3 regions of the Demequina sediminis genome follow, and region 3 is predicted to be linked to each of the others. Evidence: predicted binding sites of a transcription regulator. Region 3 holds the regulator's gene; each other region holds the start of a gene.
The links. The regulator HspR, encoded in region 3, represses chaperone genes until heat shock. The targets are predictions, from matches to a motif close to AAGTTGAGTCNNNNNGACTCAACTT.
Positions count from the first base shown of each region.

Region 1: the regulator HspR is predicted to act here: its motif matches at 2,057-2,081, upstream of ABEA62_RS11075 (ATP-dependent Clp protease ATP-binding subunit).
Region 2: the regulator HspR is predicted to act here: its motif matches at 1,291-1,315, upstream of ABEA62_RS07780 (Hsp20/alpha crystallin family protein).

Region 1 covers NZ_BAABRR010000013.1:22,345-25,613, forward strand. The annotation lists gene ABEA62_RS11075 (ATP-dependent Clp protease ATP-binding subunit) at 1-2,008, opposite strand, end outside; tRNA gene ABEA62_RS11080 (tRNA-Glu) at 2,360-2,432, shown strand; gene ABEA62_RS11085 (RNA polymerase sigma factor) at 2,555-3,127, shown strand; gene ABEA62_RS11090 (hypothetical protein) at 3,170-3,269, shown strand, end outside.
Region 2 covers NZ_BAABRR010000007.1:70,195-73,463, reverse strand. The annotation lists gene ABEA62_RS07790 (acetamidase/formamidase family protein) at 1-426, opposite strand, end outside; gene ABEA62_RS07785 (YoaK family protein) at 529-1,233, shown strand; gene ABEA62_RS07780 (Hsp20/alpha crystallin family protein) at 1,401-1,847, shown strand; gene ABEA62_RS07775 (LacI family DNA-binding transcriptional regulator) at 1,917-2,957, opposite strand; gene ABEA62_RS07770 (carbohydrate ABC transporter permease) at 3,014-3,269, opposite strand, start outside.
Region 3 covers NZ_BAABRR010000003.1:63,547-66,815, reverse strand. The annotation lists gene ABEA62_RS03675 (hypothetical protein) at 1-407, shown strand, start outside; gene ABEA62_RS03670 (TetR/AcrR family transcriptional regulator) at 531-1,133, shown strand; gene ABEA62_RS03665 (heat shock protein transcriptional repressor HspR) at 1,130-1,543, opposite strand; gene ABEA62_RS03660 (DnaJ C-terminal domain-containing protein) at 1,590-2,558, opposite strand; gene ABEA62_RS03655 (nucleotide exchange factor GrpE) at 2,581-3,171, opposite strand; gene dnaK (molecular chaperone DnaK) at 3,251-3,269, opposite strand, start outside.

The DNA.
Region 1 (3,269 bases), on a different contig from region 3:
CGGGATCGAAGCCGTCACGGGCGAGCGCCGCGCGCAGCTCGGGCGTGACGGTGAGCGCAATCTCCTTCGCCTCCGCGAGCCGGGCGACGGTCTTGGTGAGCTCCGTGTCGACGATTCCCTCCATCGCGGCGGGGTCGATCCGGTCGAAGATCACGACGTCGTCGAGGCGGTTGAGGAACTCGGGCCTGAAGGCGCGCCGCAGTACCGCCTGCAGGTCACGCTCGAGCGCCTCGCGGTCGACCCCGTCCCACGCGAGCACCACGTCCGACCCCAGGTTCGAGGTCATCACGATGATCGTGTTGGTGAAGTTGACCGTGCGGCCGCGGCCGTCGGTGAGGCGGCCGTCGTCGAGCACCTGCAGCAGCACGTTCCACACGTCGGGGTGGGCCTTCTCGACCTCGTCGAACAGGACGATGCTGTACGGGCGCCGACGCACGGCCTCCGTGAGCTGTCCGCCCTGGTCGTAGCCCACGTAGCCGGGGGGCGAGCCGATGAGACGCGAGACCGCGTGGGACTCCATGTACTCGGACATGTCGATGCGGATCATCGCGCGCTCGTCGTCGAAGAGCTGCTCCGCGAGGGCGCGCGCGAGCTCGGTCTTGCCCACGCCCGTGGGGCCGAGGAACAGGAACGAGCCGATAGGTCGGTTCGCGTCGGAGATTCCCGCGCGGGCGCGACGGATCGCGTCTGACACGCTCGCGATCGCACGATGCTGTCCCACCACGCGCGCGTGGAGGCGGTCCTCGAGGTGGCCGAGCTTGCTGGACTCGTCCGTGAGGAGCTTCTCGACGGGCACGCCGGTCCACTTCGCGACCACGCCCGCGATGTCCTCGCCCGTGACCTCCTCGCGCAGCATGCGCTCCGCAGGGGGGATCGCCTCGAGTTCCTCGCGTGCCTGGGCGATCTGACGCTCCGCGGCGGGCATCTCGCCGTAGCGGATCCGGCCCGCCTTCTCGAGCTCGCCGTAGCGCTCCGCGCGCTCGAGCTCGCCGCGCAGCTGCTCGAGCCGCTCGGTGGCCTGCGACACGCGCACGATCAGCTCCTTCTCGCGCGCCCAGCGCAGGTTGAGGGCATCGGACTCCTCGCGGAGCCTCGCGATGTCTCGGTCGATCTCCTCGCGGCGCGCCTTGGCGTGCTCGGACTTGTCCTTGGCGACCTGCGTGCGCTCGATCTCGAGCTGCATGATGCGACGGCGCGCGCGGTCGAGCTCGATGGGCATCGAGTCGAGCTGCATCTTCAGCGCGCTCGTGGCCTCGTCGATGAGGTCGACCGCCTTGTCGGGCAGGAAGCGCTCGGTGATGTAGCGGTCGGACAGGCGCGCGGAGGCCACGATCGCCTCGTCGGTGATCTTGACGCCGTGGTGGACCTCGTACTTCTCCTGGAGCCCGCGCAGGATCGCGACGGTGTCCTCGATGCTGGGCTCGCCCACGAAGACCGGCTGGAAGCGTCGCTCGAGGGCCGAGTCGGTCTCGACGTGCTCGCGGTACTCGTTGAGCGTAGTCGCGCCGATCATGCGCAGCTTGCCGCGCGCGAGCATCGGCTTGAGGATGTTGCCCGCGTCGACCGAGCCCTCGGCCTTGCCGGCGCCCACGATCGTGTGGAGCTCGTCGACGAAGAGGATGATGCGGCCCTCGGATTCCTCGACCTCCTTGAGGATCGCCTTGAGGCGCTCCTCGAACTGGCCGCGGAAGGCCGCGCCCGCGACCAGCGAACTCATCGCGATCTCGATGACGCGACGGTCCTTGAGGGACGAGGGGACGTCGCCCGCGACGATGCGCTGGGCGAGGCCCTCGACGATCGCGGTCTTGCCCACGCCGGGCTCGCCGATGAGGACCGCGTTGTTCTTGGTGCGGCGCGTGAGCACCTGCATGACGCGACGAATCTCCTCGTCGCGACCGATCACGGGGTCGAGCGCGCCGGACTCGGCGAGGGCGGTGAAGTCCTGGCCGAACTGCTCGAGCGCGCTGGCCTGCTCCTGGGTGTCGGGGGCGTAGGGCTGAGCGGACATGAGTTCCTCCTGGTGGTGCGTGGTGCTCTCTTGCGGCTGGCTGCCTCAGACTTGAGCCGCCTACGCTCAAGTTTACGTAACGACATCCGGCGGCGCAAGTGGAGCGGGGGAGGGCGGGGGTCCGGCACCTTGTCGTGTCGAGCGGAAGTCACACCTCTCGCGACCGGTGTTCGCGATTCCCCGTTCGGTGACGATCTACGTGGCGCCAGATGTGTGACTTGCGCACGGTGGGGCGGCGTGGCCGATCGGGTGGCCGCTCCGCCAGCGCAGCCGGTGGTTGTGCAACGACGCGCCGATGCTGTAGAGTCTTATCTCGCGCCAGCCGCCCGGGAGGGTGGCCGATGCAGCTAGGGCCCCGTTGTGTAGCGGCCTAGCACGCCGCCCTCTCAAGGCGGTAGCGCGGGTTCGAATCCCGTCGGGGCTACGACATGAAACTCCTCACCGTTCGCGGCGGGGAGTTTTGTCGTAAGCGGGCGTATTCGCGACCGTGTTAGCGTCTCCCTCCATGTCTGACTGGCGCTCATTCACCGTGCAGGGCTCCGCCTCGTGACCCTCGGGCACGGGTTCGAGAGCGTCTTGGCTGCGGCACGTGCGGGCGAGCAGTGGGCCTGGAGCGAGATCTACCGGGACCTCGCGGGTCCCGTCCGCGGATACCTCGCTGGCCGCGGCTCGCCCGAGCCCGAGGATGAGGCCGCCGAGACCTTCCTTCACGTCGCAAAGGGAATCGCCTCCTTCGACGGCGACGAGTCCGCCTTCCGCTCGTGGGTGTTCTCGATCGCGCACCGGCGCATGGTCGACGCGCATCGCAAGGCGGGCCGTCGCCCCAAGGTCGTCGACACCGAGCTCACCGACCTCGCCGAGGGCGCGGACCGCGTGGCGACCCCCAGCGCGGAGGAGTCCGTGCTGGTCCGCGACGCGGCCGTGGCGACCGCAGATCTCCTGTCCGGGTTGAGCGAGGATCAGCGTCAGATCCTGCTCCTGCGAGTGGTCGGCGAGCTGTCGGTCAGGGAGACGGCGTCGGTGGTCGGGAAATCCGAGTCGGCGGTGAAGGTGGCCCAGCACCGCGCCATCACCGCGCTCCGGCGGGCCCGCGCCAAGCGCGACGCTGAGAAATCCTGACGGTCATGTAACCGATCGGCGCGGCGTGGCGATCACAGGACCATGACGAGCAACGACTTCACGCCCCGCGACCAGGAGCGGCTGCTGCGTGGCGACGCCACCGGCCCGCTGGCCGACGCGGCCCCCGCCATCGCGGCGCTCC
Region 2 (3,269 bases), on a different contig from region 3:
CGCGCCGCGCCCGTGGCGGTTGGAAATCACGCCGTAGTCGACCCGCGGCGTGGCCTCGAGCAGCGTGATCGCGAGCAGGTCGCCCGGCCGGGCGCCCCGCACCGCGATGGGCCCGCTCACCACGTGAGGGCCGTCCTCTGCGCGGCGCGTGCGGGTCGCCGCGATCGCGATCGCGTCGTCCAGGACGCGCTCCCTCGGCACGCCGTGAGCGCCGAAGAACGCGGCCGGATCCTGCCCCTGATCGGGCAACAGGCCCTCGTGGCTCACCGTGTCGATCGTGATCTCGTCACCCGGGTCGAGAGTCACCACGGGCGCGTCTCCGCGTCGCGGCAGCCGGCCCCATCCCACCGTCGACGCGTCGGCGGGAAGGTAGGCGGAACCGTCCAGGTTCTCGCCGGGCTGAAGTATGCCCTGGTAGTCGGCCACGCGACCTCCCGTGATGTGTGTGCCCTAGTCTGTGGCCGAGACTACAGCCGCCCCGGGCGCAGTCAACGGACCCGGCCGGGGCCCCACCCACCCGGAGGTCCCGTGCTCGACCGGATGCGCCGCAATCCCGCCAACGCCCACCTGGGGCTCATGCTCGCCCTGACGTTCTCGACCGGCATCATCGACGCGGTCGGCTACCTGGGCCTCGACCGCGTCTTCACCGGCAACATGACGGGCAACGTGGTGATCCTCGGCATGGCCCTCGCGGGCGACACCGGGCTGCCGGTCGCGGGGCCCCTGATCGCGCTGGCCGGATTCATGGCGGGCGCGGCCGCTGGGGGTCGCGCGCTGCGCGGCGCGGCGGCGGCGTGGACCGCGCGCCACACCGTGCTCTTCGTCGCGGTCGGCATCATCATCGCGCTGGCGGCGGTGCCCGCGGCACTCGTCGCGGAGCCGGGGCACGTGCTCCAGTATTCGATCACCGCCGCCCTGGGCCTCGCGATGGGCTGCCAGGCGGCCGCCGCGCGCCACGTCGCGGTCAAGGACGTCACCACGGTGGTGGTCACCTCGACCATCACGGGCCTCGCGTCAGACTCGGTGCTGGGCACGGGAGGCGGGCAGCCGTGGAAGCGGCGCGCGGGGGCGGTCGTGCTGATCGGGCTCGGCGCGCTCGCCGGCGCGCTGCTGCTCCATGTGCACATCGGGGCCGGCATGGCGCTGTCCGCGATCATCACGCTCGTCGTCGCATGGCTGGGTCACGTAACCCACCCCGGTCGGGTCGGACGCATGCCCTACGACACGGAGTAGCGCGCCTACCGCGCCGGCCGGGCGGCAGAAACACTTCGTGTGCCAGGAGGAACGCTTGACTTGAGCGAAGGCCGCTCAAGTCTTATCCTGGAGGCGGAGCGCTTCACCGCTCGCCCGCGAGGGCGCCATCCCGACCGGGCCACCCGATCCTCCAAGGAGGTCAGATCATGGCACGAGAGATTCTCCGTCGCTCCGTTCCGGCCGCTGCCGCGTCGCCGTGGCCGGACGACTTCCAGCGCATCGTCCAGCAGTTCTTTGGAGACACCGACACGACCCTGTCGGGAGCCTTCTCCCCCGCCCTCGACGTCGAGGAGACCGAGGACGGCTTCACGATGCACGTGGAGCTTCCCGGCGTGAAGCCCGACCAGGTGGACGTGTCGCTCGAGGAGAACGTCCTTACGGTCTCCGGCGAGCGCAACTTCTACGACGAGAAGAACGCCGAGGGCTTCCGTCGCGTCGAGCGCAGGTTCGGCCGGTTCCACCGCGCGGTGCGCCTGCCCGACCGCGTCGACCCCGACAAGGTCACGGCGTCCTACAAGGACGGCCTGCTTACCGTCACCGTCGCCAAGTCCGAGGCGGCCAAGCCGCGCCGCATCGCGGTGAGCACCGACTAACGCGACGTGTGCCCCGGCCCCACTCGGGCGCCGGGGCACACGCGTATGAGAGTCGGGAACCCTGCCTGCCTAGGCCGAGTCTCGCACCACGAGCTCGGTGGGCAGGATGAGCGAGTGCTCGCGATCCGTCCGCCCCGCGAGCACGTCGATGAGGATGTCGGCCATGTGCCAGCCCATCTCCCGCGACGGCTGGCGCACGGTGGTGAGCCGCACACCCGTCGACAGCGCCGCGCTCGAGTCGTCGAAGCCCACGATCGCGACGTCCTCGGGCACCCGGATGCCACGGTCGAGCAGCACGGGTAGCGCGCCGGAGGCCATGAGGTCGGAGGCGACGAAGATGCCGTCGACCTTGTCACGCGACTCGAGGATCTCCCTCATCGCGCGCGCGGCACCGAACATCGTGAAGTCACCGTCGACCACGGGACCGGCCGCGACCCCGGCCTCGTCGAGGGCGCGACGCCAGCCCGTGAGGCGGTCGATCGAGCCCTGCATCGTGAGCGGGCCCGCGATGGTCGCGATCCGCTGGCAGCCTCGCTCGATGAGGCGGCGGGTCGCCGTCTCGGCTCCCGCGACGTTGTCGACGTCGACCACGTATGTGTCGGGCCCCGCCACCGCGGAGCGACCACCGAAGACTACGGGAAGGGACTCGGTGATGCGTCGCAGGAAGCGGTCGGACGTGTGGTGGGACACCACGATCGCACCGTCGACCGCGCCGCCACCCAGGTAGCGCATCGTCTTCCCACTGGGGTCGTGATTCGCGATCATCAGGTTGAGCACGTAGTCGGAGTTCTCGAGACGGGCGTCGATGCCCGCGACGATCTCCGCGAAGAACAGATCCCCAAAGAACCGGTTGACGTCCTCGGGCGCGACCAGCGCGATCGCCTGAGACTGCTGGCTCACGAGCGAACGAGCGGCCCTGTTGGGGACGTAGCCGAGCTCCTGAATCGCGCGACGCACGGCCTCGGCGATCGGCGGCGACACCGACGGAGCCCCGTTGACCACCCTCGAGACGGTGGCGCGCGAGACCCCCGCGCGCGCGGCCACCAGCTCGAGGGTGGGCGCGGAGGCGCGCCCGACGGTCGTCATGGGCTGACCTTCATCGGCGGGCATGAGGCCATCATCTCGAAAATGACCCCATGCCCGCCAACGGCGACAGGCATCCCCTCCTAGCCCTTCACCGCGCCCTGCATGATGCCCGACACCAGCTGGCGTCCGGCGAACATGAACAGGAGGAGCAGCGGCACCGTTGCCAACAGCACGCCCGCGAGCACGAGCGAGTAGTCCACGAAGTAGTTCGCCTGCAGAATCGACAGCGACACGGGAAGGGTCGGGCTCTGCTGGTCGAGCACGATGTACGGCCACATGAAGTTGTTCCACGAGGTCACGAACGTGAAGAGGAACAGCATCGCGGCCGCAGGTCGC
Region 3 (3,269 bases):
GCTCGATGGACTACCTGGTCGCGCGGCTCGGCGAACTCTACGGCGCCGTGGAGCGCGACGGCGGCGCGGTCAGCACCTCGTATGCGCTGGTCCTGGTCGACGTGGCCGCCGCGGACACCGACCCGTGGCACCGCATGGCGCGCAACGCCGCGATCGGCCAGTCGCTTCAGGACGCGTACGGCAAGGGTCACCCGATGGCCCGCCTCGCCGACGGTCTCTACGCGGTGCTCATCGCTCGCGGACCCGACATGGGCCGCGGCGTGGCGGATCTCCGCGATCACATCTCCCGGCGCGCGGTTCAGATGCGCGTCGGCAACCTCATGCGGCAACCTCCGCGGGTGTGGATCGAGACACTTCCCGATCTCCACGACTACGCCGTGGAACTCGTGGAGTCGCTGCAGAGATGAGGGGGCGATGGGCCGGCACCGAGCTGAGGGCGGTGTCGGCCCTTCGTCGTCTCACCTGGTCGACGGGGCAGCGGACCTGTTCGCGTGACTGTGAAGGTTAACCCTTCACCTATTATTTTCCCTATGACCGAATCCCCCCTCGCCGACCTTCGGTCACGACTGCTCGACAGCGCGATCGCCATCGTCGAGGCGCAGGGCACCGCTGGCCTCACGGTCCGCGCGGTCGCCAAGGCCGCGGGGTGCTCGACCATGGGCGTCTACACGCACTTCAGCGGCAAGTCGGGCCTCATCGACGCGGTCGTCGAGGCAGGATTCGACTCTCTCGATGCCGCGCTCGACCGTGCGTTCGAGGACGGCGGCGGCGGCCGCGACGGCCTCATCGCGACCGGACTCGCGTACCGGACGTGGGCGCTCGAACACGCGCCCCAGTTCCACACGATGTTCGTGCCTGCCGTGGCGGGCCACCAGCCCTCGGACACGACCCGCGACCGGACGTGGGACTCGTTCTTCGCCCACCGTGCACGCGTCGCGGCCGCGCTGGACAGCGCCGATGCCGACCCCACGGCGTGGCACGAGGCGGCGGCTCGCATGTGGGCCACCTTGCATGGTCATGTGAGCCTCGAGTTGCTGCGGCGCACGCACGCGATGAGCGACGAGCCCTTCTCCGACTACGCCGCGGCGGTCGACGTCGCGCTCGCGGTCGACGCCCGCGGGGTCGCGAACTAGGTTCGCCTGCCCGTCCAGACCACGACCGCGCGGCCCTCGTCGCGCCGCGCCCGGCGCCCGCGTTCGACGATCACGACGTTGCCGGTGGGACCGGTCGTGAAGACGCGCGATCCGGTATCCGCGCGCGGACGCAGGCGCTCGACCTCGTGCTCGAGCTGTTGCACGCGGCGCGTGAGGGTGAGGATGCGCGCGATGCCGGCCAGGTTGATGCCCTCCTCCTGGCTCATCCGCTGCACCTCGCGCAGCACGGCCACGTCACGGAGCGAGTACCTGCGGCCGCCGCCTGGCCGCCTGCGCGGCACCACCAGGCCGAGCCGGTCGTATTGACGCAAGGTTTGCGCGTGCATTCCGGCCAGCTCCGCGGCAGCGGAGATGAGGAACACTGGCTCGTCAACGTCTGGCTGCTCCACCGTGCACCTCCTTCGCGCCCACGCTAGCGGGCATCGTTCCTGCTTCCTACCTGGTCGCGTCGCGGTACAGGTCTGCGCGCGGGTCCTCGCCCGACGTGGCCTCCCTGAGTGCCTCAACCGCGCGCTTCGCTTCTCGCGAGAGCTTCCTGGGCACGGCGACCTCGACGGTGACTAGCAGATCGCCGGTGCCCTTCTTCGACGTCAGGCCGCGCCCCTTGACGCGTAGGGTCGTCCCCGACTGCGTTCCGCCCGGCACCTTGACGCGGACCTTCTCGCCGGTGAGCGTCGGCACGTCTACCTGGGCACCCAGGGCGGCCTCGTCGAACCGCACGGGCAGCTTGACCCTGAGGTTCAGGCCGTCGGCGGTGAAGACCGGGTGGGGCTGGACGTGCACCGTCAGCAGCAGGTCGCCCGGCGGGCCGCCGTTGCCGCCCGGCCGGCCCTTGCCCGCCACACGGATGCGCTGGCCGTCCTTGACCCCGACGGGCAGTCGCGTCGAGACGCGGCTGCCGTCGAGACCCAACTGGACGGTGGCGCCCTCCGCGGCCTGGCGGAAGGACACCTCAACCGCGGCGGCGAGGTCGCTGCCCTTCTGCGGTCCACGCGCACGGCCCCCGCCGAACATCCCTCCCAGGATGTCCTCGAAGCCCCCCGCGCCTCCCGTCTGGAAGCGGACGTTGCCGCCTCCGGGGTACGCGCCGCCGCCGAACATCCCTCCCAAGATGTCCTCGAAGCCCCCCGTGCCGCCGCCTCCACCGGCCTGGAAGCGCGCGCCCCCCGCGCCCATGGCGCGGATCGCGTCGTACTGCTTGCGCTGCTCGGGGTCGGACAGCACGGCATACGCCTCGCCCACGTCCTTGAAGCGGCGCTCGGAGGCGGCGTCGCCGGGGTTGCGGTCAGGGTGAAGGTCCTTCGCGAGCTTGCGATAGGCCTTCTTGACCTCGTCCGGGCCGGCGTCCTTGGAGACGCCGAGCGTCGCGTAGAAGTCCTTGGTGAACCAGTCCTGGCTCGTCATGGCGCCTCCTTTCGGCTGGTGGTTACTCGGGCTGGGCGACGATCACACGCGCCGGGCGGACGATGCGCTCGCCCACCTTGTGGCCCGGCTGTGCGACGTGCTGGATGGTCGGCTCGGTGACCTCGGTGCTGGGCTGCGACATGAGGGCCTCGTGCAGCTGCGGGTCGAACCCGTCGCCGGGTGCGCCGAACGAGGACCAGCCGAGCCGGCCGAGGGTCGACTCGAGCTTGTCCGCGATGGCCGCGAACGGGCCCTCGGCCAGGTCGCCGTGCTCGCGTGCCGCGGCGAGGTCGTCGAGCACGGGGATGAGCGCCTCGATCGCCTTCGCGGTCGCGTTGATCGCGATGAGCTCGCGGTCTCGGTCGACCCGCTTGCGGTAGTTGACGTACTCGGCCTGGAGCCGCTGAAGGTCGGCGAGGTGCTCCGCCGCCTTGGCGTAGGCCGCGTCGAGCGCGTCGTCCGCACCGGCCTCGTCCGTGCTGAGGTCGTCGATGCCGTCGCGGTTCTCGTCGAGGAACGATGCCCCGGAGAGGTTCGCGGCGGCGTCGGCGAGGATGCGCTCGGCCTCGGCCTCGGCGCCCTCGTCGGGGGTGGGGTTCTGGTTGTCGGTCATGGCTGCCCTTCCGTGAAGCGGCGAGGGCGGGCGGCGGCCCGGTGCACATGGTGCACGGCCCGCACGCCCGCCATCGTCCTTACTTCTTGTTGTCCTCG